DNA from 3 places in the Bradyrhizobium sp. SMVTL-02 genome. Region 3 is predicted to be linked to each of the others. Evidence: predicted binding sites of a transcription regulator. Region 3 holds the regulator's gene; each other region holds the start of a gene.
The links. The regulator PhoB, encoded in region 3, activates phosphate uptake and scavenging genes when phosphate is short. The targets are predictions, from matches to a motif close to TGTCATNNANCTGTCAT.
Positions count from the first base shown of each region.

Region 1: the regulator PhoB is predicted to act here: its motif matches at 2,919-2,935, upstream of ACNJYB_RS17795 (RNA degradosome polyphosphate kinase).
Region 2: the regulator PhoB is predicted to act here: its motif matches at 5,186-5,202, upstream of ugpB (sn-glycerol-3-phosphate ABC transporter substrate-binding protein UgpB).

Region 1 covers NZ_CP182469.1:3,804,737-3,814,703, reverse strand. The annotation lists gene purN (phosphoribosylglycinamide formyltransferase) at 1-326, opposite strand, end outside; gene purM (phosphoribosylformylglycinamidine cyclo-ligase) at 326-1,399, opposite strand; gene ACNJYB_RS17805 (CDP-alcohol phosphatidyltransferase family protein) at 1,554-2,096, shown strand; gene ACNJYB_RS17800 (chromosomal replication initiator DnaA) at 2,190-2,867, shown strand; gene ACNJYB_RS17795 (RNA degradosome polyphosphate kinase) at 3,009-5,201, shown strand; gene ppx (exopolyphosphatase) at 5,217-6,719, shown strand; gene ACNJYB_RS17785 (TerC family protein) at 6,724-7,584, opposite strand; gene ndk (nucleoside-diphosphate kinase) at 7,630-8,052, opposite strand; gene ACNJYB_RS17775 (sulfur globule protein precursor) at 8,364-8,621, shown strand; partial or broken gene ACNJYB_RS17770 (ATP-binding cassette domain-containing protein) at 8,807-9,520, shown strand; gene ACNJYB_RS17765 (3'-5' exonuclease) at 9,624-9,967, opposite strand, start outside.
Region 2 covers NZ_CP182469.1:373,563-383,529, forward strand. The annotation lists gene ACNJYB_RS01760 (DUF1150 family protein) at 1-163, opposite strand, end outside; gene ACNJYB_RS01765 (Hsp20 family protein) at 214-639, opposite strand; gene ACNJYB_RS01770 (sn-glycerol-3-phosphate import ATP-binding protein UgpC) at 936-2,021, opposite strand; gene ugpE (sn-glycerol-3-phosphate ABC transporter permease UgpE) at 2,035-2,883, opposite strand; partial or broken gene ugpA (sn-glycerol-3-phosphate ABC transporter permease UgpA) at 2,883-3,763, opposite strand; gene ugpB (sn-glycerol-3-phosphate ABC transporter substrate-binding protein UgpB) at 3,812-5,131, opposite strand; gene ACNJYB_RS01790 (CaiB/BaiF CoA transferase family protein) at 5,501-6,703, opposite strand; partial or broken gene ACNJYB_RS01795 (organic hydroperoxide resistance protein) at 6,883-7,250, opposite strand; gene ACNJYB_RS01800 (MarR family winged helix-turn-helix transcriptional regulator) at 7,433-7,891, shown strand; partial or broken gene ACNJYB_RS01805 (GIY-YIG nuclease family protein) at 7,909-8,073, opposite strand; tRNA gene ACNJYB_RS01810 (tRNA-Ala) at 8,174-8,249, opposite strand; gene ACNJYB_RS01815 (TIGR02300 family protein) at 8,346-8,753, opposite strand; gene aroA (3-phosphoshikimate 1-carboxyvinyltransferase) at 8,912-9,967, shown strand, end outside.
Region 3 covers NZ_CP182469.1:7,825,866-7,835,832, forward strand. The annotation lists gene argF (ornithine carbamoyltransferase) at 1-40, opposite strand, end outside; gene ACNJYB_RS37535 (aspartate aminotransferase family protein) at 40-1,248, opposite strand; gene ACNJYB_RS37540 (GcrA family cell cycle regulator) at 1,702-2,214, shown strand; gene phoB (phosphate regulon transcriptional regulator PhoB) at 2,322-3,029, opposite strand; gene phoU (phosphate signaling complex protein PhoU) at 3,052-3,768, opposite strand; gene pstB (phosphate ABC transporter ATP-binding protein PstB) at 3,780-4,598, opposite strand; gene pstA (phosphate ABC transporter permease PstA) at 4,595-5,440, opposite strand; gene pstC (phosphate ABC transporter permease subunit PstC) at 5,442-6,431, opposite strand; gene pstS (phosphate ABC transporter substrate-binding protein PstS) at 6,571-7,584, opposite strand; gene ACNJYB_RS37575 (ATP-binding protein) at 7,729-9,027, opposite strand; gene ACNJYB_RS37580 (lysylphosphatidylglycerol synthase domain-containing protein) at 9,082-9,967, opposite strand, start outside.

The DNA.
Region 1 (9,967 bases), 4.0 Mb from region 3:
TTGAGCAACCGCCCGTACCAGGCTTTGGTGAACTCGGCCGTGAACAGGCGCATGAAGCCGGCGAGGCAGATCAGCTCGATGCCGTGCTGGTCGAGGGCGGCCTGCAGCACCTTCTCGAACCCGGCGCGGTCCTTGCCGAACGGCTTGCTCTCGATCACCAGCGTGTTGACCCCGCTCGCCTTGGCCCGTTCGAGCCCGGGCGCATCGGCCTTGTTCGAGATGACGAGCGAGATCTCCGCCGGGAAATCCGCGCCAGCGGCTGCCTTGATCAGCGCGGCCATGTTGGAGCCGCGACCGGAGATCAGGATGGCGACGCGGCGCTTCATCACAGCGCCAGATCGAGGTGACCGTTATAGACGACGCGATGCTCGCCCTCGGCCGGAATCACGGTGCCGAGCCGCGCCACGGTCTCGCCGGCGTCCGTGAACACCTGGATCACCTTGTCGACCTTGTCGGGGTCGACGATCGCGATCATGCCGATGCCGCAGTTGAAGGTCCGCAGCATCTCCAACTCGGCAATGCCGGCCTGCGCCGCCAGCCATTTGAACACCGGGAGCACCGGCAGCCGCGCGAGGTCAATGCCGACGCCGAGATTCTGCGGCAGCACGCGCGGAATATTGTCGGTGAAGCCGCCGCCCGTGATATGGGCGAGCCCCTTCACCGCGCCGGTCTCGCGGATCGCCCGCAGGCAGGATTTGACGTAGAGCTTGGTCGGCGTCAGCAGCGCGCCGCCGAGCGTCATGACGGGCGCGAACGGCGCCTGGGCCTCGAAGCCGATGCCGGATTGTTCCACGATCTTGCGCACGAGTGAGAAGCCGTTCGAGTGCACCCCCGACGACGCGAGGCCGATCACGGCGTCGCCCGCGGCGATATCCTTGCGCGGCAACAAGGTACCGCGCTCAGCGGCGCCGACGGCAAAGCCGCCGAGGTCGTAATCGCCGTCCTTGTAGAGGCCGGGCATCTCGGCCGTCTCGCCGCCGATCAGGGCGCAGCCGGATTCGCGGCAGCCTTCGGCAACGCCCGCGACGATCGCGGCCGTGGCCTCCGGGTCGAGCTTGCCGCAGGCGAAATAGTCGAGGAAGAACAGCGGCTCGGCGCCCTGCACCACGAGATCGTTGACGCTCATGGCGACGAGGTCGATGCCGATCCCGCCGTGCAGGCCGGTCTCGATCGCGATCTTCACCTTGGTTCCGACGCCATCGGTGGCGGCAACCAGGACAGGGTCTTTGAAGCCGGCGGCCTTGAGATCGAACAGGCCGCCGAAGCCGCCGATCTCGGCATCCGCGCCCGGCCGCGCGGTGGCGCGCACCATGGGCTTGATCAGGTCGACCAGGCGGTTGCCCGCGTCGATATCGACGCCTGAATCGGCGTAAGTGAGGCCGTTTTTGCGGTCGGTCATGCCCGATTTCCAGTGGGTTTGCGGCTGGTTACGTCGAATTCCGGGGACGCGCAATGGCTCGCAAGGCGCTCCTCCCTATACTATGTAGACATATCAACCGGTTCAGCCTCCGACGGGCCGGATTTGAGGTGAGACCGGTGCCGGGAAGCGCTGCGTGAGTATTCCGAACATCATTACCCTGGGCCGCATCATGCTGGTCCCAATCATCGTCTGGGCCATCGTGTCCAGCCAAATGGAGGTGGCGTTTGCCGTCTTCCTGATTGCGGGCATCAGCGACGCCGTCGACGGCTTCCTGGCCAAGCGCTTCAATATGGCGAGCGAGCTCGGTGCCCTGCTGGATCCGCTCGCCGACAAGGCGCTGCTGGTGTCGATCTACCTGGCGCTCGGCATCTGGGGCGACATCCCGCGATGGGTCGTGATCCTTGTTGTGTCGCGCGATATCATGATCGTCGCAGCCGTGATCGTGTCCTGGCTGTTCGACAAGCCGGTCGAGATGAAGCCATCGAAAGTATCCAAGCTAAACACAGCCGCCCAGGTCGCCTACGCCGCCCTGGTGCTGGCGTCTCTTGCCTTCGGCTTCAGGCCTGAGCCCTATGATATGATCATGATGGGCCTCGTCACGGTCTTCACGCTCTCCTCCGTGTCGCTCTACCTCGTCGAGTGGCTGCGGCACATGAGCACGATCGAGGCCAAATGAGATGGGACGCGGCCCCGCAAAAGGCCAACTCCCGCTCGATCAAGTCGAATCTCGTCAAACCAAGCCGGCGCGCCGGCACGGAGCAAAGCTAGCGTGGCAGGCCGCGTTCACCCCCGACAATTGGCATTCTCGCTTCCGCATGCGGAGAGCCTCAGCCGGGACAATTTCCTCGAAGGCCCTGCCAACGCCGCCGGCCTCGGCTTGATCGACGGCTGGCCGGAATGGCCGAACCGCATCATGTGGCTGGCCGGGCCCGAAGGCAGCGGGAAGAGCCATCTCGCCGCGATCTGGGCCGAGGAGGCCGGCGCTCGGTCGACCACCGCCAATGCTCTCACCGCTGCGGGCGTTCCGACCGCGCTCGCCACCGGTGCCCTGGTGGTCGAGGATCTCAGGGCGAAAAATTTTGACGAACGCGCCCTCTTCCACCTGATGAATCTCGCCCGCGAGGACGGCGCCTTCGTCCTCTTCACCGGACGTGACGCACCGGCCTCGCTCGATATCGAGCTCCGCGACCTGCGCTCGCGGCTGCGCGCCGTGCCTGTGGTCACGCTGCTGACGCCCGACGACCAGCTGTTCCGCGGCCTCATCGTCAAATTCTGCGCCGATCGCCAGCTCATTGTGGACGAGAGCGTGGTCGGCTACCTCGCCACCCGGCTGGAGCGGTCCTCGGCGGCGGCCCGGCAGGCAGTGGAATTGCTCGACAGCGAGGCCCTGCGCCTCGGCCGGCCCGTCACCCGGGCCCTGGCCGCCGAGCTGCTGCGGGACGCCTGACCCTCGCCCGGTCCTCACACTGCTTGACGGCGCGGAGCGGCGGAACATCAATGTCATCGAAACGTCATCGCTCTAACACATGCTCCCGCCGGTTTTGCGCATAAGTCGCAAATTGGGGTGAACTGGATGGATCGACCTCTCATGGACTCTGCGCAAGCCGTTGAAATCAAAGAAAAAGCCGCGGAGACCGAGGGCCTCCCGGCGATCGCATCGAGCCCCGAACGGTTCATTAACCGCGAACTGTCCTGGCTGCATTTCAACCGCCGCGTCCTGGAGGAATCGGTCAATCCGAGCCATCCGATGCTGGAACGGGTGCGATTCCTGTCGATTTCGGCAAACAACCTCGACGAATTCTTCATGGTCCGCGTCGCCGGCATCAAGGCACAGGTGCGCGAGGGCATCGCCGAGCGGAGCCCCGACGGCCTGACGCCGGCCGAGCAGCTCGCGCTGATCAACCGCACCGTGTCCCAGCTCGCCTCGGACCAGCAGGCGATCTGGCGCGACCTGCGCGGCACGCTGACCCACGTCGGCATCGTCCTGGTGGACGGCAAGGACGTCACCAAGCCGGAACGGACCTGGGTGGAGGACTACTTCCTCAACAACGTCTTCCCGCTGCTGACGCCGCTGGCGATCGACCCGGCCCACCCCTTCCCGTTCATTCCGAGCCTCGGCTTCACCATCGCGCTCCAGCTCACCCGCGCTGCCGACGGCAAGCAGATGAACGCGCTGATCCGCATGCCCGGCAAGATCGACCGCTTCATCCGCCTACCCTCCGAGGGCAAGGCCGTCAGGCTGATTTCGCTGGAACAGGCAACCGCCCTGTTCATCAACCGCCTGTTCCCCGGCTACAATTTGCGCGGCCAGGGCGCCTTCCGCATCATCCGCGACTCCGAGCTCGAAATCGAGGAAGAGGCCGAAGACCTCGTCCGCCTGTTCGAGACCGCGCTGAAGCGCCGCCGCCGCGGATCGGTGATCCGGCTCGAGATCGACGCCAAGATGCCCGAAGAGTTGCGCAACTTCGTGCAGCATGCGCTCTCGGCCGCCGACGACGAGGTGTTCCTGGTCGACGGCGTGCAGGCGATGAACGAGCTCTCGCAGCTCACCCGCCTAGATCGGCCCGACCTCGAATTCACCCCTTACGTGCCCCGCCATCCCGAGCGCGTTCGCGAGCATGGGGGCGACATCTTTGCCGCGATCCGGCAGAAGGACCTGATCGTCCACCATCCCTATGAATCCTTCGATGTCGTCGTCCAGTTCCTGCAGCAGGCCGCGCGCGACCCCGACGTCGTCGCGATCAAGCAGACGCTCTACCGCACCTCCAACAACTCGCCGATCGTGCGCGCGCTGGCGGAGGCTGCCGAAGCCGGCAAGTCCGTCACCGCGCTGATCGAGCTGAAGGCGCGCTTCGACGAGGAGGCCAACATCCGCTGGGCGCGCGACCTGGAGCGCGCCGGCGTGCAGGTCGTCTACGGCTTCCTCGAATTGAAGACGCACGCAAAGCTCTCGATGGTGGTCCGCCGTGAAAGCGGTAGCCTCACGACGTACGTTCACACCGGCACCGGCAACTACCACCCGGTCACCGCGCGTATCTATACCGATCTCTCCTACTTCACCTCGGATCCGACCATCGGCCGCGATGCGGCGCGCGTGTTCAACTTCATCACGGGCTATGCCGCGCCGAGCGATCTGGAAAAAATGGCGGTATCACCGCTGACGCTGCGCAAGCGCATCATCGAGCACATCCAGGGCGAGACCGCGCATGCGCGGCACGGCCGTCCCGGCGCGGTCTGGATGAAGATGAATGCGCTGGTCGATCCCGACATCATCGACGCGCTCTACGAGGCCTCGCAGGCCGGCGTGCAGGTCGAGCTGGTGGTGCGCGGCATCTGCTGCCTCAGGCCCGGCATTCCCGGCCTGTCGGAGAACATCCGCGTCAAGTCGATCATCGGACGCTTCCTGGAACACGGCCGAATCTACTGCTTCGGCATGGGTCAGGGCCTGCCGAGCGCGAAAGCGGCTGTGTATATCTCCTCGGCCGACATGATGCCGCGCAACCTCGACCGCCGCGTCGAGGTGCTGTGTCCGCTGCAAAATCCCACGGTGCATCAGCAGGTTCTCGAACAGATCATGGTCGCGAATCTGAAGGACAATGAGCAGAGCTGGCAGTTGTTGCCGGACGGTTCCTCAACGCGTATGAAGGCGGCGAAGGGCGAGGAGCCTTTCAACGTCCACAACTACTTCATGACAAATCCGAGTCTGTCTGGCCGTGGAAAGTCGCTCAAGGAATCCTCGCCGCGCCGTCTCACGCGCCGGAATGAACGTCATCACTCCTGATCCGGGATCCCTGACGTGACGCGGCCGCGCAAGCGCGGCGGCACTGTCGCGGTCATCGACATCGGTTCCAACTCGGTACGTCTCGTCGTTTACGAGGCGCTGGCGCGGAGCCTCATTCCGATCTTCAACGAAAAGACGCTGTGCGGCCTCGGGCGCGAGGTGCAGAGCACGGGCCTGCTCGCGCCCGATGCCGTCGACAAGGCGCTGACCTCGCTCAAGCGCTTCCGCGCGCTGTGCCGCGTGATGCAGGTCGGTCGGGTGTTCGCGATCGCCACTGCCGCCTGCCGCGACGCCTCCAACGGCCCCGACTTCATCGCGAAGGCCGAGCGCATCTGCGCCGTCAAGATCGAGATCCTGTCGGGTCCGCGCGAGGCGCGGCTGTCGGCGCTTGGCGTAATCTCCGGGATCCACCATCCCGACGGCATCGTCGGCGACCTCGGCGGCGGCTCGCTCGAGCTGATCGACGTGCGCAGGAACAGCGTGCGCAGCGGCGTCACGCTGCCGCTCGGCGGCCTCGCGCTGCAGGACCTCGCCCACAAATCGCTCAAGCGCGCCGACCGTATCGTGCGCGAGGAGCTCGACGAGGTGCAGCTGCTCACTGCCGGCCGCGGCCGCGCCTTCTACGCCGTCGGCGGCACCTGGCGCGCGCTCGCGCGCATCCACATCATCCAGAGCGGCTATCCGCTCCAGGTGATGCACGGCTATTCGATTTCCGCAGCCGAGGCGCTCGACTTTTCTCGCAGGCTGCGGCGTCTGGCGGCCGCCGACATGCTCGCCGACATCGAGATCGTCGCTGACGCACGCCGCCCGCTCCTCACCTATGCGGCCTTGGTGCTCGAGCACATCATCCGCGTGGCGAAGCCCAAGACGATCGTGTTCTCGACCTTCGGCGTGCGCGAGGGCCTCTTGCACGAGAAGCTGCCGGAGGCCGAGCGCAACAAGGACGGACTGATCTGCGCGGCGGAGGAGCTCAATGAGCTGCTGTCGCGCTCGGCCAGGCACGCCCGCGAGCTGATCGCCTGGACCGATCGCCTCGTGCGCGTGGTGAAGCTGCGCGAGACCGAGGAGGATCGCCGCCTGCGCCACACCGCCTGCCTGCTCTCCGACATCGGCTGGCGCGTGCACCCCGATCACCGGGGCGAGCAGACGCTCAGCCTCGTCGTCAACGGCAATTTCGGTGCGATCACCCACACCGAGCGCGCCTTCGTCGGCCTGTCGGTGTTCTATCGCTATGCGGGTCTCAGTGAGGAGAACCAGCCGCCGGTCACCATGCAGGAGCTGCTGACGCCGGCGCAGCTCGAGCGCGCCCGCCTGCTCGGCGCGGCGTTCCGCGTCGCGCATCTGATCTCGGCGGCGCGGCCGGGCGTCTTGACCGCCACGCATTTCCGTACCCAGGGCCGCAAATTGATGCTGGTGTTCGAGCACCGGCTCGTGGATCTCGTCGCCGACCGCGTCGGCAGCCGCTTCAAGCAGCTCGCTCGCCTTGTCGGACGCGCCGGCTCCATCGTCCGGCGCTAAAGAACTACTCCGCCGACGCCTTGGCGTGCCGCTCGGAGGATTCCAGCGCGGCCGCACTCAGGCTACGCCGTCGCCAGATCGTGCCGACGACCAGCACGACGACGACACCGAGCGCCGCACAGAGATATTCGCCGCCCGACCCGCCATGGCCGAATTGCAGCGGGATGCGCAAGCCGGCGAGGATCTTGTCCAGCGAGGCACCGAGCGGGCCGTCGAACAGCGTGTGCAGCCTCGGCGCCACGCCGGGGTCGGTCGCGATCACCTCGCCAGCGATCCAGCCGAGCAGCGCAGCACCGGCCCACACCAGCACCGGCAGCTTGGCGAGCAGCGCCATGATCAAGGCCGCACCGGCGACGATCAGGGGCACGCTGATGGCAAGGCCGAGGATCAGCAGCGGCACGCTGCCATTGGCGGCGGCGGCGACCGCAATGACGTTGTCGAGACTCATGACGATGTCGGCGACGACGACGATCTGCACCGCCTGCCACAGATGCGAGGCGGACTCGACGTCGTCCTCATCCTCGTTTTCCGGCACCAGCAGCTTGGCCGCAATCACGATCAGCGCGAGACCGCCGACGAGCTTGAGGTACGGGAGCTCCATCAGGCTCGCGACGATGCCGGTGAAGATGATCCGCAGCAGCACGGCCGCGCCGGCGCCCAGGATCATGCCCCAGAGCCGGTGCCGCGGCTTGAGGCCGCGGCAGGCAAGTGCGATCACCAGCGCGTTGTCGCCGGAGAGCAGGATGTTGATCCAGATGATCTTGCCGACCGCAATCCAGAACGTCGGCTCGGCCATCTCATTGCGGAACTGGGTGAAGAATGCCCCGATCGCAGCGGGATCGAAGATCTGCCAGAGCCAGTTCACAATGAGTCCTTATCCCCCGTCAACTTAAGTGTTTCGGCTGACGAATCAGCCGACGATCTCGTTGCCCGAGAAGAACTGCGCGATCTCGATCGCGGCGGTCTCCGGCGCGTCAGAACCGTGCACCGAATTCTCGCCGATCGACTTTGCGTAAAGCTTGCGGACGGTGCCTTCGGCGGCCTTTGCCGGATCGGTCGCGCCCATCACTTCGCGATACTTGGCGATCGCGCCCTCGCCCTCGAGCACCTGCACCACGACCGGGCCCGAAGTCATGAACTCGACGAGCTCGCCGAAGAACGGACGGGCCTTGTGGACTGCATAGAAGGTCTCGGCCTGTTCCTTGGTCATGCGGATGCGCTTCTGCGCGACGATGCGCAGGCCCGCCTTCTCGATCACGGCATTGACCGCGCCGGTCAGGTTACGCTCGGTCGCGTCGGGCTTGATGATCGAGAAAGTGCGTTCGATGGCCATTATCTTGTCCTTGGGAAGAAAGCGGTGGTTCGGAGTTGCGGGGGCTTATATCGGCGCCTTTGCCGGACGGCAAGCGACCGCCAGACACCCCACACGGGCGCTTCGCCGCAGGGCAGCCCAATCGGATTTTGGGTGAATTACCGAGATTTCACCCAGATGAACCGAATCTGAAGCCACCATTCAGGGTTTGGTTCAGCCTCGCTGGCGTAAGGTCGGGCTTATCGAAACCGAAGCTTGATCAAGGGCGGAACGTTTCGGCGGCCTTTCCATCGACGCGATAGCCCCGCGCCGGCAGTTTTGAGGAGATCACCATGTTGAGGAAACTTTCGCTTGCCGCCGTTGCCGCGGTCGCGCTGGGTGCCGCGCTGGCACCGACCTCGGCCTCCGCACATTGGCATGGCGGCGGCTGGGGCTGGCACGGAGGCGGCTGGCACCACGGCTACGGCTGGGGTGGCCCGCGCTTCTATGCCTATGCCCCCGTCTCCTACGGTTATGGCGGCTGCTACGTGCGCCGGCTGGTCCCGACCCCCTGGGGACCCCGCTGGCGGCTGATCAACCGCTGCTACTGAGCCCGACAGCACCTTCTTAAAGCACCTTCCAAAGGTACCTATGCCCCCCAGGTACCCCTCTGGAGAGGCCCCGGCGATCCCCCCCCCCCGCCGGGGCCTCATTTTGGGCAGCCAGGACGAGGACATACAATTTTTGCTAGAACGTCGGACATCCCCCGAGAACGGCGAAACCATTTGGGGGGCCAATGACTTCGCTCAACGAGGACGCCTCCGCCTACGACCACGTCCGCAAGCTGATGGGCGATGCGCCCGAAGCCAAGGTGCGGGCGCGCGCCGGCGCGATCGGCTTTTCGGGCAAGGCAGCCGACACCAAGGCCGGCAAATTGTCGGGCGGGGAGAAGGCGCGGCTCCTCCTCGGCCTTGCCACCTTCTTCGGCCCCAACATGATCATTTTGGACGAGCCGACCAACCATCTCGACATTGACAGCCGCGGCGCGCTCGCGGAGGCGATCAATGAATTTCCCGGCGCGGTGATCATGGTCTCGCACGATCGCTATTTGATCGAGGCCTGCGCCGAGCGGCTCTGGATCGTCGCCGACCGCACCGTCACCAATTACGAGGGCGACCTCGACGAGTACCGCCGTCTCGTTCTGTCGACGCGCAACGCCGAATCCGCCCCGCGCGAGCGCAGTGCTCCGAGCGAAAAACCGCAGCGCCCGAAATCGGACAATCGCGGCTCGCTGAAGAAGCGCATCGCGGAAGCCGAAGCCGAGATCGCCCGCGTCAGCGACATCATCGCCAAGATCGACACGGCGCTTGCCCTGCCCGACATTTTCACGCGCGATCCCAAGCAGGCCGCGCAACTGTCGAAGGCGCGCGCCAATGCCGCCGACGCGCTGGCGCGGGCGGAAGAGCAATGGCTAGAGGCGAGCACGCAGTTCGACGAGGCGGCGGGATAGTTTCAGAACCTCGGAAACAACCCCATGCACAGTCCCGGTTTTATGATACCTTACCATTTCCGTCTGTAATTGCTGGGCAATCATCCGGTCACCCCGGCTCCGGTCATGCCCCGATCGGATTGAACACCGGGCCGGTCCGCTGGCGCGGGATGCGCACGCCGCGCCGGGCGAGATCGCGCAACTGCGCGAACATCATCGCCGTCATCAATGCGTCGTTGAAGGCGTCATGCTGTCCGAGGGGCGGAATGCTGAGGTCGCGGAGGATTGCGGCGAATGACAGATCCACCGAGGTGTTTGGCGGCGCATCGCCGTATTTGCGGTCATAGTACAACCGCGACACCTCGATGCGTTCGTTGGGCAGTTCGATCCCCACCAGCGGCAGGATGTACTTGTCCAGCATGGCGACGTCGAAATCGACATAGTAGCCGATCAACGGGCGCGGCCCGA
Region 2 (9,967 bases), 950 kb from region 3:
GCTTGAGGCCCGGCGCAATCTTGGGCGCCTCGGGGAACAGGTCCGGTACGTCCTCGGAACGGATCTGCTTCACATAGGCGATATGGCCTTCGCCCAGGGTTGCCAGCGTCTCCGGAGAGACGTTCTTGGCTTCGTATTCGAACGCAACGTGACCTTCACTCATGGTCTCGACTCCTCTGACGAACTAAGCGGTCGAGTCCGCTACTCGTTCCATTATTCGTGCTCATTGATAGCGATTGTCTTAACGATCCTCTCCGGTTCAGGCCGGGCGAGGTCGATCGACAACAACCCGTTCTTCAGATCCGCACCCAGCACCAGCATCCCCTCCGCCAGCACGAAGGTGCGCTGGAAGTGGCGCGCGGCGATGCCGCGATGGATGTATTGCCGGGTCTTGTCGTCCTGCTGCCGCCCGCGGATCACGAGCTGGTTTTCCTCAATGGTTACATCGAGTTGGTCGCGGGTGAAGCCGGCGACCGCCAGCGTGATGCGTAAGCGCTCGGGTTGGCCGTCCGCGCGGTCACACCTCTCGATATTGTAGGGAGGGTAGCCGTCGGCGCCCTTGACGACGCGGTCGAGCACGCGCTCGATCTCGTCGAAGCCCAGCAGGAACGGACTGGATAACGTGGGAACACGAGACATAGTTTACAAAGTCCTCTCGAAGCGACTTTGGTGTTTCGGGGCCCCATCAAGGCACCCCTTGGTCAGCAATATGGGCATATCCGCTTGTGGGTTCAAGGACGTAGCCGGGGGGCTGTGGATGGGCCGCTTCGCCGCCCACGGCTCTGCCATCGCACAAAATGCTTACAATTCGTCGTGACCCGAGAAGCGCCGGCAGGGCGAATCCGCGGGGCGATTTATCCCAATGAAAACAGACCCCCTGCTACTGTGCATGGGGTTGTTTTCGCGCTTCTTGATGGAGCAGGCGCCGGAACCCGTCAGGCCTCGATCCGAGTCCGCCCGTCGCCGCTGAACAAATGCAGCTTCGCCCGTACCGCCGCGACGCGGATCTTCTGGCCGATGGCGGGCGCGTCGGTTCCGGGGATGCGAACGATGACCTCGCCGGGCGGCAGCTCGCCAGGGGTGGCGGCGACGCGCTGGTCTTCCTGCTCGCGGGAGCCGTAGACGAAGGTCTCGGCGCCGACGCGCTCGATGGCCTCCACGGTCAGCGGCAATGCGACACCGCCGGCAGGCGTCTGGTCGGTGACGACGAAATCCTCGGGGCGGATGCCGACGATGCCGGCCTCGTCAGCGGCGCCGTCCAGCTGCGACTTGATCTCGTCGGGGCGCGTCGACATCAGATTCATCGGCGGCGCGCCGATGAAGGAGGCCACGAAAGTGGTCGCCGGCTTCTCGTAGATTGCCAGGGGATTGCCGACCTGCTCGACCTGGCCGCCGTTCATCACAACCAGAATGTCGGCGAGGGTCATCGCCTCGAGCTGGTCGTGAGTGACGTAGATCGACGTCGTGTTCAGGCGGCGCTGCAATTTGCGGATCTCGACCCGCATCGCGATGCGCAGCTTGGCGTCGAGATTCGACAGCGGCTCGTCGAACAAAAACACCTTCGGCTGGCGCACGATGGCGCGGCCCATGGCGACGCGCTGGCGCTGGCCGCCGGAGAGCTGGCGCGGCTTGCGCTCCAGCATGGCGGAGAGCTCGAGCACGCGCGCGGCTTCCTCGACGCGGGTCTTGATCTCGGCTTCGGCCATGCCGCGGTTGCGCAGGCCGTAGGCCATGTTGTTGTAGACGCTCATATGCGGATAGAGCGCGTAGTTCTGGAACACCATCGCGATGTCGCGGTCGGCCGGCTCGATCTGGTTGACGACGCGGCCGCCGATGTCGATCTCGCCGCCGGTGACGGTCTCGAGGCCAGCGACCATGCGCAGCAGCGTGGACTTGCCGCAGCCGCTTGGTCCGACCAGCACGCAGAACTGCCCGTCGGCGACATCGACGTCGACGCCTTTGATGGCCTCGAAGCCGCCGGTGTAGGTCTTGCGGACGTTGCGCAGGGTGACGTTGGCCATGAAAACTCGCTTGTTACTTTTCCGTCTCGACCAGGCCGCGCACGAACAGCTTCTGCATGGCGAGGACGACGAACACCGGCGGCAGCATGGCCAGCACGGCGGTCGCCATCACGATCGGCCATTCGGTCAGCGCGTCGGTGGTGGTGATCATCTTGCGGATGCCGACCTGGATGGTCTGCATGTCGTCGCGGGTGGTGATGAGCAGCGGCCAGAGATATTGATTCCAGCCGAGGATGAACAGGATCACGAATAGCGCCGCCATGTTGGTGCGCGACAGCGGCAGCAGCGTATCCCAGAAGAAGCGCAAGGGGCCGGCGCCGTCGATGCGCGAGGCCTCGAGCAGCTCGTCAGGCACGGTCATGAAGAACTGGCGGAACAGCAGCGTCGCCGTGGCCGAGGCGATCAGCGGCAGCGCCAGGCCCGCATAGCTGTCGAGCATGTGCAGGTCGGCGACGATCTTGTAGGTCGGGTAGATGCGGACCTCGACCGGCAGCATCAACGTGATGAAGATGATCCAGAAGATCGACATCCGGAAAGGAAAGCGGAAATACACGATCGCGTAGGCCGAGATGATCGAGATCGCGATCTTGCCGATCGCGATCGCCAGCGCCATCACCAGCGAGTTCAGCATCATGTTGCCGACGGGCTCGCGGGTCGCGCCGCTCGTGCCGACGAAGATGGTCTGGTAGTAGACCTCGAAGAAGTGGCCGCCCGGCAGCAGCGACATCTGGCCGTTCGCGATCAGGGCGTTGTCCTGGGTCGAGGCGACGATCGCGATGTAGACCGGGAATGCGACGATCGCGATTCCGATCCAGAGGATGAAATGGGCGACGTAGCGCCTGATGCCCTCGTCCTCGACCATCAGTACGTCACCTTGCGTTCGACGAAGCGGAACTGGATGCCGGTGAGCACGATGACCATGATCATCAGGATCACCGATTGCGCCGCGGAGCTACCGAGATTGCCGCCGAGCAGGCCGTCCGAATAGACCTTGTAGACCAGCGTCACCGTCGAGGTGCCGGGACCGCCGCGGGTCATGGTGTCGATGATGCCGAACGTGTCGAAGAAGGCGTAGACGATGTTGACGACCAGCAGGAAGAAGATGGTCGGCGACAGCAGCGGGAAGGTCACGGTCCAGAACCTGCGCATCGGCCGCGCGCCGTCGATCGCGGCGGCCTCGAACACGCTTTTCGGGATCGCCTGCAGGCCGGCGAGGAAGAACAGGAGTTATACGAGATCTGCTTCCACGCGGCGGCGAGGATGATGAGACCCGCGGCCTGATTGCCGTCCAGCAGCGGATTCCAGTCGACACCGGCGGCGCGCAGGTAGCGCGAGATCACGCCGAGCGAGGGATGCAGCATGAAGATCCAGAGCACGCCGACCACGGGCGGTGCTACCGCATAGGGCCAGATCAGCAGCGTGCGGTAGAGCATCGAGCCGCGCAGCGGCTTGTCGGCCATCACGGCGAGCAGCAGTGCAAACGACAGCGACGAGATCGCGATGGCGAACGAGAAGAAGAAGGTGCGGACGACCGCCTCGAAATAAGCGGGCTCCCTCAACAGCTCGATGTAATTGTCGAACCAGACGAAGCTGGTCGAGAGGCCGAAGGCGTCCTGGAGCAGGAACGATTGAACCGCCGCCTGCAGGGCCGGCCAATAGAAGAAAATCAGGACGATCGCGAGCTGCGGCGCAACCAGCGCGTAGGGTAATAGCTTCGATTGGAAAATGGCTTGCTTTTGCATGATGCCCCGGAAGCGGCAGGCCGGGTGTTCGGCCTGCCGCCAGTCGCCTTACTTCGCGGCGGTCTTTTCGAACTGCCGCAGCATCGTGTTGCCGCGTTCGACCGCGGCGTCCAGCGCCTGCTTGGCAGTCTTCTTGCCGGCGAGTGCCTGCTCGATCTCCTCCGACCAGACGTCGCGGAGCTGCACCATGTTGCCGAGGCGCAAGCCCCGCGAATTGTCGGTCGGCTCCTTGTTGGTCAATTCGAGCAGCGGCGTTTCGAGATAAGGCTGATCCTTGTAGAAGCCTTCGGCCTTGGCCTTGTCGTAGGCGGCCTTCGTGATCGGCAGATAACCGGAGGCCTTGTGGATCCAGACCTGGCGGTCGGTGTCCGACAGGAACGTCAGGAACTTTGCCACGCCCTTGTATTCATCGGCCGGCTTGCCGCCCATGATCCAGAGCGAAGCGCCGCCGATGATCGAGTTCTGCGGCGCGCCCTGCACGTCGGGATAGTAGGGCATCGGGACGGCGGTGAAGGCGAACTTGGCCTGCGCCTTGATGTTTGCGAACAACGACGAGGAGCTCAAATAGATCGGACACTCGCCGGAAGTGAAGCGACCCTCGCCGGTGTTGGTGCGGCCGGCATAATCGTAGGTCTTGTCCTTCTGGAGCTCGACCAGGTTTTCGAGATGCTTGACCTGGAGTGGACCGTTGAACTGAAGCACGGTGTCGAAGCCGTCGAGGCCGTTGGCCTTGCTGGCGAGCGGCACGTTGTGCCAGGCCGAGAGCTGCTCGAGATTGACCCACGTGACCCACGAGCCGGAGAAGCCGCAGGTGGTGTAGCCGGCGGCCTTGAGCTTCTTCGCGTCGTCGAAGACTTCCGGCCAGGTCTTCGGCGGCTCGGCGATGCCGGCCTTCTTGAGCGCATCGAGATTGATCCACGTGACGGTGGACGATGAGTTGAAGGGGAACGAGAGCATCTCGCCCTTCGAGGTCGAGTAGTAGCCGGTGATCGCGGGCAGGTAGGCCTTCGGATCGAACTTCTCGCCGGTCTCGGCCATCAGCTTGTAGACCGGCTTCACGGCGCCGGTCGCGGCCATCATGGTTGCGGTGCCGACTTCGAACACCTGCATGATGTGCGGGGCGTTGCCGGCGCGGAACGCGGCGATGCCGGCGTTCATCGTGTCGGGGTAGCTGCCCTTGTAGGTCGGGACCACCTTGTAGTCGGTCTGCGACGCGTTGAAGTCGTTGGCGAGCTTGACGATAACGTCGTTGTTGGCGCCGGTCATCGCATGCCACCACTGGATTTCGGTCACGGCCAGGGCCGGCGAGGCGCCGAGACCAACCGTGAGTGCAACAGCAGCAGCCGCGCCAAAATGTCGAAGAGCCATCAAGAAAACCTCCCTTGCCCGTCACTCAAGAAGCGCTTGCGCTAGCAGCGCCATATGACGTTCACATGACTGTGTAAGCGGCCGAAACGAAAGCGGCAAGCGCGGGAAAAGGGAAGCCGTCAAATAGGCGAATGCGGCGCTGCCAGCCGCAGCCGTTCGCGCCGCACATGCGTGCGCGCGCCGCAGTGCGGCATTGGATGATGCGAGGCAAACGATCGGCTCCGGACTTCCTTAACCTCTCCCGCTTGCGGGAGAGGTCGCGCCGAAGGCGCGGGCGAGGCTTTCTCCTCTAGGGATTGTCCCGCTGCGGCGACCCCCTCTCCCCGACCCTCTCGCGCACCTGCGCTGTCGCTCGATCTGTGTCTTGGCTCAGCGCTTGCGCTCGGGGCCGCAGACGGTGCCCTTTGCGACCATCGCGTCGATCTCGGATTTGGAGTAGCCGAACTCGCCCAGCACCTCGGCTGCGTGCTGGCTGAACTTCGGCGGCACGCGGCGCAGGCTCGGCTTGCTGCGATCGAGGCGGATCGGGGAGGCCACGCCCTTGTACCAGTCCTTCTCGATAATATCGCCACGGTAGATCGTGTGCGGGTTCGTCAACGCCTGGTCGATCTTCTGCACGGGACCTGCGGGCAGGCCCGCCGCGAGCAGGCGATTGCACAGCGGCTCGGCCTCGTGCCGGCTGAACACCGCGGCGAGCTCGGCGCGAAGCGCCTCGCGATTGGCGATGCGGTCCTTGTTGCGGGCAAAGCGCGGATCGGTGCCGAGCTCGGGCTTGCCGATCTCCTTGGCGAGCTTGCGGAAGGTGCCGTCATTGCCGACCCCGATGAAGATGTTGTCGGTCTTGGTCGGGAAGATCGCGTAGGGCACGAGGTTCGGATGCTCGTTGCCGGTGAGCGAGGGCGGCTTGCCATGCATGAAATAGTTGGCGGTGTGCGGATGCATGATGGCAAGGCCGGTCTCGTATAGCGTCGTCTCCAGAAACTGGCCCTTGCCCGAACGCTGCCGCTCGGAAAGTGCCATCAGGATGCCGATCGCCGCATAGAGGCCGGTGGTGATGTCGACCAAGGGCACGCCGATCCGCATCGGCCCGCTCTCCGGCGAGCCGGTCGCCGCGATCATGCCGGTCATGGCCTGGATGATGGCATCATAGCCGGGATTGCCGCCGCGCGGCCCGTCGGCGCCGAAGCCGCAGATCCGGCAATGCACGAGGCGCGGGAATTTCTCGCTGAGCACATCGTTGCCGATGCCCCATTTCTCCAGCGTGCCCGGCTTGAAATTCTCGATCAGGACGTCGGCCGTCTCCAGCATCTTCAGCAGCACGACGCGGCCGCCTTCGGAAGCGAGGTCGAGGCCGATCGAGCGCTTGTTGCGGTTGATGCCGACGAAATAGGCCGCGTCCTCCTCGTGGAAGGGAGGGCCCCATTCGCGCACCTCGTCACCTGCCGGCGGCTCGACCTTGATGACGTCGGCGCCGTGGTCGGCGAGGATCTGGGTGCAGTAGGGACCGCCGAGCACGCGCGTGAGATCGATGACGCGCAGTCCACTCATTGCGCCCGTTGCTGCTTCGGTCATGCCTTCGCTTCCCCTGTGTCGATCATTGGATCACAGGCCTAGCGAGGTTTGTTTGCGCCAGCAATGGGCCCGCGCGTGGGGCCGTATGCGCCCCCGCGCGGCCATCCCGCGAGGTGGCAAATCAAGCGGAAGCGGCCGGCCCAAGGGGGGTCCCGGGCCAGCCAACTCCGCCGATCCGATCAGACGACCGTCAGGCGAACGTCGACATTGCCGCGCGTGGCATTGGAGTACGGGCACACCTGGTGCGCCTTGGCGACCAGCGCTTCGGCCTCCGCGCGGGCAAGGCCCGGCAGCGAGACGGCGAGTTCGATATCGAGGCCGAAGCCGCCCTCGGAGCGCGGGCCGATGTGCCGACGGTCGAGGTGACGGATGCATCAGCGGGAACCTTGGGGCCGCCCTGCGAGGATACGAACTTCATCGCGCCGATGAAGCAGGCGGCATAGCCGGCCGCGAACAGCTGCTCGGGATTGTTGCCGGCGCCGCCACCGCCACCGAGCTCCTTCGGGGTGGCGAGCTTGACGTCGAGCGCGCCGTCGAGGGTCGCAGCATGGCTTGTAGAGCACGTTCACGGACATTTTCGTCTCCTTGGGTGTTTCAGGGTCGGGGCGCGATCTTTATCGCGGCAATTAGATTGCGCGCAGTCTAAATCGGCATGCCTCACATTTAATTGTTCGCAATTGAATGTCTCGCCGGCCGGCCCCAGAATGGGAGAAACGCGTGAGATTCTCCATGGCCCGGAAACTATCGACCCTCGACCCGCAGCGGCTCGACAACCAGATCTGCTTCGCAGTCTATTCCGCCGCGCACGCCTTCAACCGCGTCTACAAGCCGCTGCTCGACCGGCTCGGCCTGACCTATCCGCAATATCTGGTGATGCTGGTGCTGTGGGAGCGCGACGACGTGCCGATCAAGGAGATCGGCGAAAAGCTGTTCCTGGATTCGGGCACATTGACCCCGCTGCTCAAGCGGCTCGAGGCCGCCCATCTCGTCAAGCGCACCCGCTCGCGCAAGGACGAACGCCAGGTCCTGATCGCATTGACGACGCAGGGCCATGCGCTGAAGGAGAAAGCGCGCACCGTGCCGCAGTCGATCCTGGCGGCGTCGGACTGCTCGGTGTCGGAACTGGTCGCGATGAAGGACGAGATCGTCGCGTTGCGGGATCGGCTGAATGCGGTGATCGGGGAGTAGGGGTCGGTCACGCGCGATCAAAAATGCTTCTTCGCGAATGCTCGCCCCGAACCAGATTTCAGATATCGCTCGAATGTAACAGCGCCTGCGGCGTCATCGAAAGCAAAATAGGTCCGAATTCGTCAAGGCCCATATTTCGACGTGTGAGGTACTTCGCCAGCACTATGCTTCGCCAGGCGGGCCGCCGTCGCCCTTCGGTCCATGGCGGGCAGCCTTCGCTCACTTCGCTACAAGGGACTTCCCTGGGCTTGCCCAGCCGTAGCTCGCGAAGCGAGCGAAGGCTGGTGGAGCCAGGCGGGATCGAACCGCCGACCTCTTGCATGCCATGCAAGCGCTCTCCCAGCTGAGCTATGGCCCCTTAGTCCTTAAATGGGACGATCCCGGAGGATCCCCCACAAACCGGCGAGCCTGGTGACTCGCGCGGTGCACCCTTTTTCACAGATCAGGACTGATCTCAAGTCTCTTCGTCACCTCCGACATCACCAATGATGTCGGTCACGTCCTCATCGCCCTCTTCTTCGTCGGCAATGAAGGTCGAATCATCGTCATCATCGTCGTCGAGGGTCTCGTCGACCTCGATATCGTCCTCCGATTCGGGCACGACGGCCTTGACCTTGCCGGTGTTCTCCTCGGCATCGGCCTCCTCGAGGGAGACCAACTCTTCGGCCTCCGCCGGCTCCGGCGCGGTGTCCTGGGCCATGCTGCGGGCTTCGGCGCCGCGGGGCGCACGCGCGGGAGCGATCGGGGCGATCGGCACCACCTCGCCGGTATAGGGCGAGATCACCGGATTCTTGTTGAGGTCATAGAATTTCTTGCCCGTGGTCGGGCAAATACGTTTGGTTCCGAGTTCGGACTTGGCCACGGCAGGAATCCTGGGAATGTCTGAAAAGCGGTGCTTCACTTGGCTAGTTGGCGGCCTGCTGTCAATAGCGCATTACGGGAGAAAGACATGCCCGTGACGGGGCGCGGACCATGTGGTACCTGCGCGCCAGCCCATAGGGCCTATCCAAGGACACAATCGTGACCCATTCCGATCAACCGAGACCGCTGCAGTCTCGCGCCAGCGGCCCCCTGACCGGGAAAGTACGGGTGCCCGGGGACAAGTCGATCTCGCACCGCGCCCTCATCCTGGGCGCGCTCGCGGTCGGCGAGACCCGGATTTCGGGCCTGCTGGAAGGCGAGGACGTCCTCAACACCGCCAAGTCGATGCAGGCGCTGGGCGCCAGGGTCGAGCGGACCGGTGATTTTGCGTGGAAGGTCAACGGCGTGGGCGTCGGAGGCTTCGCCCAGCCCAACGCGGCGCTGGATTTCGGCAACTCCGGCACCGGCTGCCGGCTGGTCATGGGCGCCGTCGCCGGTTGCTCCATTTCGGCGGTGTTCGACGGCGACGCCTCGCTGCGCAGCCGGCCCATGCGCCGGATCCTCGATCCGCTGGAAAAGATGGGTGCGAAGGTCATCTCCGGCGGCGAGGGCGGGCGTCTGCCGCTGACCCTCCAGGGCGCGCGCGATCCGCTGCCGATCACCTACAAGACCCCGGTTGCCTCGGCCCAGATCAAGTCGGCCGTGCTGCTGGCGGGCCTCGCCGCGCCGGGCACGACCACTGTCATCGAGACCGAGGCCAGCCGCGACCACACCGAGTTGATGCTGAAGCATTTTGGCGCGGACATCACCTCGGCGCAGGAAGGCCAGCACGGCCGCCGCATTGCGCTGGTCGGCCAGCCCGAGCTGCACGGCGCCGATGTCGTCGTGCCCGCCGATCCCTCTTCGGCGGCGTTCCCGATCGTCGCTGCGCTGATCGTCGAAGGCTCCGACATCGTGCTGCCCGACGTCATGACCAATCCGCTGCGCACTGGCCTGTTCAGCACGCTGCGCGAAATGGGCGGCTTCATCGAGGAGAGTGAAGTGCGCGGCGATGCCGGCGAGCCGATGGCGCGCTTGCGCGTGCGCGCATCAAAGCTGCGCGGCGTCGTGGTGCCACCGGAGCGCGCGCCCTCGATGATCGACGAATATCTGGTGCTGGCGGTGGCGGCGTCCTTCGCCGAAGGCACCACCATCATGCGCGGCCTGCAGGAGCTG
Region 3 (9,967 bases):
GCTCGTTGATGTCCAGGAAGTGCTTCGGCGACTTGCTCATCAGCTTGCAGCCCGCTTGGTCTGACTGGACGAGATCGCAGCGCAGGCGCGCTCCAGCCGCGCAACGCTGTCCTCGATCTCGGCCTCGGTGACGATCAACGGCGGCAGGAAGCGCACGACATTGTCGCCGGCGCCGACCGTGAGCAGCTTTTCATTGCGCAAGGCCGCAACGAGATCGCCCGAGGGCACCACGGCCTTGATGCCGATCAAGAGGCCCTCGCCACGCACCTCGCTGACGACGTCAGGGTGACGGTCGATCACGGAGGCGAGCTTCTGCTTGAGCAGCAGCGACATCTTCTGCACGTGGTCGAAGAAGCCGGGCTTGAGCATGATGTCGAGCACGGCATTGGCAGCCGCGATCGCCAGCGGATTGCCGCCGAACGTGGAGCCGTGCGAGCCGGGCCCCATGCCGGCTGCCGCCTCCGCGGTGGCCAGCACCGCGCCGATCGGGAAGCCGCCGCCGAGCGCCTTGGCGAGCGACATCACGTCAGGTGTGACGCCGGTGCGCCGATGCGCGAACAGATCTCCGGTGCGACCCATGCCGGTCTGCACCTCGTCGAAGGCGAGCAGCAGGCCCTTCTCGTCGCAGAGCTGACGCAGCGCCTTGAGGAAGGCGGGCGTCGACGATCGCACACCGCCCTCACCCTGGATCGGCTCGACCAGGATGCCGGCGGTCTGCGGACCGATCGCCTTCTTGACGGCTTCGATGTCACCATGCGGGACCTGGTCGAAGCCGTCCATCGGCGGGCCGAACCCTTCAAGATATTTTGCAGATCCCGTCGCAGCCAGCGTCGCCAGCGTGCGGCCGTGGAAGGCGCCCTCGAAGGTGATGATGCGGTAGCGCTCCGCATGGCCCTTGGAGAAGTGATGATGGCGGACCAGCTTGATCACGCCTTCCAGCGCTTCGGCGCCGGAATTGCAGAAGAACACGAAGTCCGCGAAGCTTTCCTGGCACAGACGCGCCGCGAGTTTCTCGCCGTCCGGGCTCTGGAACAGGTTCGACATGTGCCAGAGCTTGGTCGCCTGCTCCTGCAACGCCTTGACCAGCGCGGGATGGGCATGGCCGAGCGCGTTGACGGCGACGCCCGAGGTGAAATCGAGATAGCGCTCGCCATTGGTCGCGATCAGCCAGCAGCCTTCGCCGCGCTCGAAACCGAGGTTGGCCCTGGCGAAAACGGGGAGCAAATGCGGCGCGGCGCTGTCAGTCATGACGATCACTTGATGTTGCGGACGGCCTGAAGCGCTCACGCAGCGCACCATCAACCGGCCCGGAAAACGAAACGTGCCGCCTTTTAAGGGCGGCACGTGGCACTATCTTATGCCGGGTAGAACGGGTGTCAATGCCGCCTGAAAGCCCCGGGAAACGCTGAATCCGTAGTCTTGCGGTGCCGGATTTGCGGGGTTTTTGCCACGGAACATGTGGAAGCGAGTCGGCTGACTCTTGCGCGTGAGTCACGCCATATTGTAGCGTTTGGCTTGTCAGATACGACATCTCGTGCAGCAGTTCTGATCCTCTAAGTCCTCATGTACCGGCGTAAACGTTCGGGCGTTCTGGTTATGCCCGGCGAGCCTTAAGGGATTCTGGCGGCACGGGTTTTTCGAGGCTTAGGCATTCGCCGCGAGGCGCCAGGACGGCAGCCGCACGGCGAGGGAAAGGGTGCAATGACGGTTTTGACCTGGTCCGACGATCGCGTCGAGCAGCTGAAAAAGCTCTGGGAGGCCGGATTGTCGGCCAGCCAGATCGCAGCCGAGCTCGGCAACGTGACCCGTAATGCCGTGATCGGCAAGGTGCACAGGCTCGGCCTGTCGGGCCGCGCCAAGAGCCCCTCATCGGCAGCTCCCCGGCCGCGCAAGGCGCGCCCGGCTCAGCACATGATGCGGGTCAGCCGCCCGATTGCGCGCGGCAACACCGCGCTGGCGCAGGCCTTCGAGGTCGAGGTCGAGGCAGAGCCTGTGACCTACGACAACGTGGTGCCGATGAGCCAGCGGCTGTCGCTGCTCGAGTTGAACGAGGCGACCTGCCACTGGCCGGTCGGCGATCCCTCGAGCCCGGATTTCTTCTTCTGCGGCGGCAAGGCGCTCTCCGGCCTGCCCTACTGCGCCCAGCATTCGCGCGTCGCGTATCAGCCCGCGGCCGACCGCCGTCGCGCGCCGGCAAAGCCCGGCACGCGCTGAGCACGGCTTTAAACTACCTCGTCCCGACGTGAGGCCGGGACGACAACCGAGACATAAACAAGCGCGCCACGTGGCGCGCTTTTTGTTTGGCTTGCTCGAAGCCGCTCTCAGGTCTGCTCGGCCTTCGCAAAGCGATCGTCGAGCGCGTAGCCGGCGCCGCGGACGGTGCGGATCGGGTCCTGCTCGCGGCCGAGATTGAGCAGCTTGCGCAGGCGGCCGATATGGACGTCGACGGTGCGCTCGTCGATGTAGATGTCGCGGCCCCAGACACTGTCGAGCAGCTGCTCGCGCGAGAACACGCGACCGGGATGCTCGAGGAAGAACTCGAGCAGGCGATACTCGGTCGGACCGAGATCGATCGGCCGGCCCGAGCGCGCGACGCGGCGCTTCTCGCGGTCGAGCTCGATGTCGCCATAGGCGAGCACGGTGGCGAGCCGCTCGGGGCTGGCGCGCCGCAACAGGCCCTTCACCCGCGCCAGCAGCTCGGGCACCGAGAACGGCTTGACGATGTAGTCGTCGGCGCCGGTCGCAAGCCCCCGCACCCGCTCGCTCTCCTCGCCACGCGCGGTGAGCATGATGATCGGTAGCTGCTTGGTCTCGGGACGGGTGCGCAGCCTCCGGCACAGCTCGATGCCGGAGAGCCCCGGCAGCATCCAGTCGAGCACGATCAGGTCGGGGATGTGCTCCTTGAGGCGGGTGTCGGCATCGTCGCCGCGCATCACCGTCTCGACGTCATAGCCGTCGCCTTCGAGGTTGTAGCGGAGAAGCTCGGTGAGAGCTTCCTCGTCCTCAACCACCATGATGCGTGCGCCCATCGGCTCGTCGCTCCTTGAGTCTTCAGGTATTCGGGACCGTCGTGGCGAAGGTCGTCATGTCGCCCTTCGGCCGCTTGTCGGTGATGGCCTGACCCTCGATCATGTAGAACACGGTCTCGGCGATGTTGGTGGCGTGGTCGCCGATCCGCTCGATGTTCTTGGCACAGAACATCAGATGGATGCAGAACGAGATGTTGCGCGGATCCTCCATCATGTAGGTGAGGAGTTCGCGGAACAGCGAGGTGCAGATGGCGTCGACTTCCTCGTCGCCCTTCCACACCGCCATCGCCGCCGGCAGATCGTGCGCGGCATAGGCGTCCAGCACCGACTTGACCTGCTGCTGCACGAGGTCGGTCATGTGCTCCAGGCCGCGGAACAGTTTGAGCGGATGGAAGTCGGCATCGAGCGCGGCGACGCGCTTGCCCATGTTCTTGGCGAGGTCGCCGATGCGCTCGAGGTCGGTCGCAACGCGCATGGCGCCGACGATCTCGCGCAGGTCCACCGCCATCGGCTGGCGGCGGGCGATCGTGAGCACGGCGCGCTCCTCGATCTTCTTCTGCAGCGCGTCGAGCTCGGCATCGGTGGTGACGACGCGCTGGCCGAGCGCGACGTCGCGGCGGATCAGCGCGTCGACGGAATCGACGATCATGCGCTCGGCGATACCGCCCATCTCGGCGACGAGCCGAGTGAGCTCCTGGAGGTCGGTGTCGAAGGCCTTTGCGGTATGTTCAGAACCCATGTCCCGTCTCCTCAGCCGAACCGGCCGGTGATGTAATCCTGCGTGCGCCGATCGCTCGGCGACGTGAAGATCTTGCTGGTGTCGTCGAACTCGATCAGCTCGCCGAGATACATGAAGGCGGTCTTGTCGGAGACGCGCGCCGCCTGCTGCATGTTGTGGGTAACGATCGCGATCGTGTAGTTCTCGGACAATTCCTGGATCAGCTCCTCGACCTTGGCGGTCGAGATCGGGTCGAGCGCCGAGCAGGGCTCGTCGAACAAAATCACTTCAGGGCGGACCGCGACGGTGCGGGCGATGCAGAGGCGCTGCTGCTGGCCGCCGGAGAGCGACAGGCCCGAGGCGTTGAGCTTGTCCTTGACCTCGTTCCACAGCGCGCCGCCGCGCAGCGCCTTCTCGACCCGGTCGTCCATCTCGGACTTCGAGATCTTCTCATAGAGGCGGATGCCGAAGGCGATGTTCTCGTAGATCGTCATCGGGAACGGCGTCGGCTTCTGGAACACCATGCCCACCCGGGCGCGCAGCAGGTTCAGGTCCAGCTTGGGATCGAGGATGTTGGTCTGGTCGAGCATCAGCTGACCGGTGGCGCGCTGGCCTGGATAGAGGTCGTACATCCGGTTGAAGATGCGCAGCAGGGTCGACTTGCCGCAGCCCGACGGGCCGATGAACGCCGTGACGCGGTTGGTGCCGAGCGTCAAATTGATGTTCTTCAGCGCGTGGTGGTCGCCGTAATAGAAGTTGAGGTTGCGCACCGTCACCTTGGCGGGCGCTTCCGGCATCGGCTGCGAGGCCAGATGCGCGTTGGAACTCACGGATACGGAAAGATCGGTCATTTTGCAGTCCTCTCGGCGCCGAGGATGCGCGCGCCAATGTTCAGGGCAAGCACGGTGAGCGTGATCAGCAGCGCGCCGCTCCAGGCGAGCTGCTTCCAGTAGGCGTAGGGGCTCTGCACGAAGTTGTTGATGGTGACCGGCAGGTTCGCCATCGTCTTGTTCAGGCTGAGGCTGAAGAACTGGTTCGACAGCGCGGTGAAGAGCAGCGGCGCGGTCTCGCCGGCGACGCGGGCGGTGGCGAGCAGCACGCCGGTGATGAGACCCGAGCGGGCCGCACGATAGGCGATGCGCTTGATCACCAGCGAGCGCGGCAGGCCGAGCGCACTTGCCGCCTCGCGCAGCGCGTTCGGCACCAGGAGCAGCATGTCCTCGGTCGTGCGCACCACCACCGGGATGACGATCACGGCGAGCGCGAGCGCGCCCGCAATCGCCGAGAAGCCGCGCATCGGCACCACCACCGCACCGTAGATGAACAGGCCGATGATGATCGAGGGCGCCGAGAGCAGGATGTCGTTGATGAAGCGGATCACCGAGGTCAGCTTGTCGTTGCGGCCGTACTCGGCGAGATAGGTGCCGGCGAACAGGCCCAGCGGCGCGCCGATGCCGACGCCGAGCACGGTCATGATGATCGAGCCGACGATGGCGTTGCGCAGGCCGCCTTCGGTCGAGCCCGGAGGCGGTGTGTCCGCGACGAAGATCTGCAGGTTCAGACCGGCAATACCGTTGTAGAGCAGCGTGATCAGGATCAGCGCAAGCCAGGTGACGCCGAAGGCGGCGGCGGCAATGCAGAGCCCGCGGATCACGATGTCCTTGCGGCGGCGGCGGGCGTAGATCGGGTTCATTTCACTTCCCCGCCTTCTTTTCCAGACGCAGCAGCATCAGCCGAGCGGCCGCGAGCACGAAGAACGTCAGCACGAACAGGAGCAGGCCGAGCAGTATCAGGCCGGACTGGTGCAGGCCGTCGCTCTCGGCGAATTCGGACGCGATCGCCGCCGAGATCGTCGTGCCGGGCGCGAAGATCGACGAGGAGATCCGGAACGAGTTGCCGATGATGAAGGTCACCGCCATGGTCTCGCCGAGCGCGCGGCCCAGCGCCAGCATGACGCCGCCGATGATGCCGACGCGGGTGTAGGGGATCACCACGCTGCGGACGACTTCCCAGGTGGTGCAGCCGACGCCGTAGGCGGCCTCCTTTAGCACCGGCGGCACGGTCTTGAACACGTCGACCGAGATCGAGGTGATAAAGGGCAGCACCATGATGGCGAGGATCAGCGCGGCGTTGAACAGGCTGAGATAGGACGGCGGCCCCGCGAAGATCGCACCCAGCACAGGGACGCCGTCAAAGATCCTGATCATGAAGGGCTGGAACGTGTTGGCCAGGAACGGGCCGAGCACGAAGAAGCCCCACATGCCATAGATGATCGAGGGAATGCCGGCGAGCAGCTCGACAGCCATGCCGATCGGGCGGCGCAGCCATTGCGGGCACAGCTCGGTGAGGAAAATGGCAATGCCGAGACCAACCGGAATGGCGATCAGCATCGCGATGAAGGAGGTGACCAACGTGCCGTACATCGGCCCGAGCGCGCCCAGCACGGGCGGATCGGCGGACGGCGCCCAACGCTGCGTCCACAGGAAGGAGATGCCGTACTCCTTCATCGCCGGGAAGGCGCCGACGATGAGCGAGACGATGATGCCGCCGAGAATGAGTAGCACCGAGATCGCGGACAGCCGCGTGATCCAGTAGAAGGTGACGTCACCGAGCTTGAACGCGCTCAAGGCCTTGGCGCGATCATACGGTCCGGCAGCATCAATTACGTCGCTCTCGACAGCCATCTCAGCCACGCCGATCCCCTGTAGCCGTTATTCATATACGCTTGTTGTTTGTCGGTGGCGCGCTCCGGAGGCGGCGCAAGGCCGATCCGGAGCGGAGATCTTGGAGATCATCCCGGCACCATGCCGGGACAGGAGCGCCTTAGCTCTTGATCTCGGCAGCCCAGGTCTTCTCGATCAGCTGAACGACGCTGTCGGGCATCGGGATGTAGTCGAGTTCCTCAGCCATCTTGCCGCCGTTCTTGAAGGCCCAGCGGAAGAACTTGATGGCTTCCTGCGAGGCCGCCTTGTCGGTGGCTTCCTTGTGCATGAGGATGAAGGTCGCCGCGGTGATCGGCCAGGACTTGTCGCCGGGCTGGTCGGTCAGGATGACGTAGTAGCCGGGCGCCTTGGCCCAGTCGGCATTGGAGGCGGCCGCCTGGAACGCCTCGACGGTCGGCTGCACCGGCTTGCCGGCCTTGTTGACGAGACCGGTGTAGGTCAGCTTGTTCTGCTTGGCATAGGCGTACTCGACGTAGCCGATCGAGTTCTTGGTCTGGCTGATGTTGCCCGACACGCCTTCATTGCCCTTGGCGCCGACGCCGACCGGCCACTCGACCGCGGTGCCCTCGCCGACCTTGCTCTTCCAGTCCGCGCTGGCCTTGGAGAGATAGTTGGTGAAGTTGAAGGTGGTGCCTGAGCCGTCCGAGCGGCGAACCACGGTGATGGCGTCCGACGGCAGCTTCACGTTCGGATTGAGCTTCTTGATCGCGGCGTCGTCCCACTTGGTGATCTTGCCGAGATAGATTCCGGCCAGGGTCTCGCCGTCGAACACGATCTCGCCCGGCTTCACACCCTCGATGTTGACGACGGGGACGATGGCGCCCATCACCATCGGCCACTGGACGAGGCCGTCCTTCTCGAGCTGCACGGCCTTGAGCGGCGCGTCGCTGGCGCCGAAGGTCACGGTCTTGGCCTGGATCTGCTTGATGCCGCCGCCCGAACCGATCGACTGGTAGTTCAGACCGTTGCCGGTCTGCTTCTTATAGGCATCAGCCCATTTGGAATAGATCGGGAACGGGAAGGTCGCACCGGCGCCCGTGATATCGGCGGCGGAGGCCACCGTCGTCGTTGCGGCGACCAAGCCGGCAGCGACGATCGTTTTGATGAAATTCATGCTGGTCTCCATACAGGGGAGCGAAGCGCCATCCGCGCCCGATCGCGCTCCCCGCGCCGCCCCGTTTAGGAGCGGTCGGCTGTGCTTTTACGAAGGTTTCGTGACAGTCGGATGACACCACCAAGCGATTGAAAACGCTCGGTTTCAGGCTTGCACTGGGGCCCGCGCCTGGGGAAAACAGGCGGTAAAGGTAGCCCCTTGCCGGGGCACGCTTTCGATCAAAAGCCGGCCGCGATGACGGTTAAGAATATGTTTCACCAGCGATAATCCGAGCCCGGTGCCGCCCTGCGAGCGGCTGTCGCCGACGTCGACCCGGTAGAACCGCTCGGTCAGCCGCGGCAGGTGCTCGGGCGCGATGCCGGGGCCGAAATCGCGGACCATGACCCGGATCTCCTGAGTTCCATCAGCGGCGGCGCTCGAGGTCAGCGACACGATGACGCGTCCGCCCGAGGCGCCGTATTTGAGCGCATTCTCGATCAGGTTCTCGAACAGGCGGAGCAGCTCCTCGCGGTCGCCCGCGATCATCACCGGCGGCTCCGGCAGATGGATCTCGACCTCGACCTGGCGCTCGCGCGCCAGCGGCTCCAGCCCGTCGGCGACCTGACGGATGATCGGCAGGAGGTCGACCAGGGTGTCGGGCCGGACATGGGCCGACAGCTCGACCCGCGACAACGAGAGCAGATCGTCGATCAGGCGCGCCATGCGGGTGGCCTGGTTGTGCATGATGCCGAGGAAGCGTTCCCGCGCCTTGGGATCGTCCTTGGCCTGGCCCTGCAGCGTATCGATGAAGCCCGACAGCGCGGCGAGCGGCGTCCGCAGCTCGTGGCTGGCATTGGCGACGAAGTCGGCGCGCATCTCCTCGACCCGGCGCAGCGGCGTCTGGTCGTGGAACGTCATCAGCATGCATTTGTCGGCGCCGCCGAAGGTGGTCGGCACCGGCACCGGCGTGATGATCAGCTCCATCCAGCGATCGACCGGGACGTGGTCGAGATAGGTCGCGCGCCGCGGCTCCGTGGTCGCGATCGACTCGCGCAGCGCCGTGATGATCTCCGGCGAGCGCAGCGCGAACTGGGCAAGCTCGTTACGGCGCAGCGCCGGCGCGAGCTGGGCGGCAGCTGCATTGAGATGGATGACGCGGCCGGCCCGGTCGAGCAGCACGGCCGGATCCGGCATGCCGGCGACGACCGCGGCCACCGCGGCGCTCTCGACCGGGTTGATGCGCCTGACATCGTCGCGCGAGGCGGCGGGATCGTGCAGCCGCCAGGGGATCAGCGCCGCCACGGCGATGCAGAGGAACACGGCAATGGCGTGCAGCGCCGACAATTCCCCGAGCGAGACCACGACCGACAGCGCCAGCGCCGCGGCGATCAGAATGATGGTCGAGTGCCGCAGCCGGTCGGACCAGGGCTGGGCTGCGGGAGAAGAAGGGGCGTCAATCGCCATCGGGCAGGCTTCTCCTGGAGGACGGGTCCTAACGGCCTTGTCTTGAGAGCTTGGTCAGACGCCGCCGTCGCTGCGCTTTCTCACATAGGCGGCTTCGGGCGCCGGGCCGGGGTCGAGCTTGAGCGCCGCCTGCTGCAAGCGCTTCGATCGGGCACCGATTATAACCTCGCGAAACGTCAGCAAGATTACAGATATGACGAAGGGGGATAGATAATAGAGCACGCGGAACAGGAGCATGCCACCGAGGAGCTCCTCCCGGTCCATCTGCCAGAGACCGACCAGCATGGCGGCGTCGAACACGCCGAGGCCGCCGGGCGAGTGGCTGGCAAAGCCGAGCAGGGTCGCCGACACGAAGATCACGGCGACCACGACGAAGCCGAGATTGGGCTCGTCCGGGACCAGCACGTACATCGCCAGCGCGCAGAAGCCGAGATCGATGATGCCGATCGCGATCTGGAGCAGCGTCAGCGGTCCGCCCGGCAGCACCACCGTCCAGGGCCCGCGGCCGACCACGCGCGGCTGGGTCCAGACCCAGACCACATAGGCGACCAGCGCCATGATGATCATCAGCGCCAGCGTCCGGTTCAGCCAGGGCGGAAGCTGGTCGATCGAGGCCGCCGCCTCCGGATGGTAGGAGATGCCGAGCCCGAGCACGGCGGCATTGCCGAGCCAGAAGGTCAGGCCGGCGAGGAAGCAGATCTTTGCGACATCGATCGCATTCAGCCCGTAGGCCGAATAGATGCGATACCGCACCGCACCGCCGGTGAAGACGCTGGCGCCGACATTGTGGCCGATCGAATAGCTGGTGAAGGCGGCGAGCGCGTTGATGCGGTAGGGCACGTGAGCGTGGCCGATCGCGCGCGTGGCGAACAGGTCGTAGAAGGTCAGGGTGAAATAGCCGGCAGCGACGAACAGCGCGGCCATCGCAATCTGGCTCGGC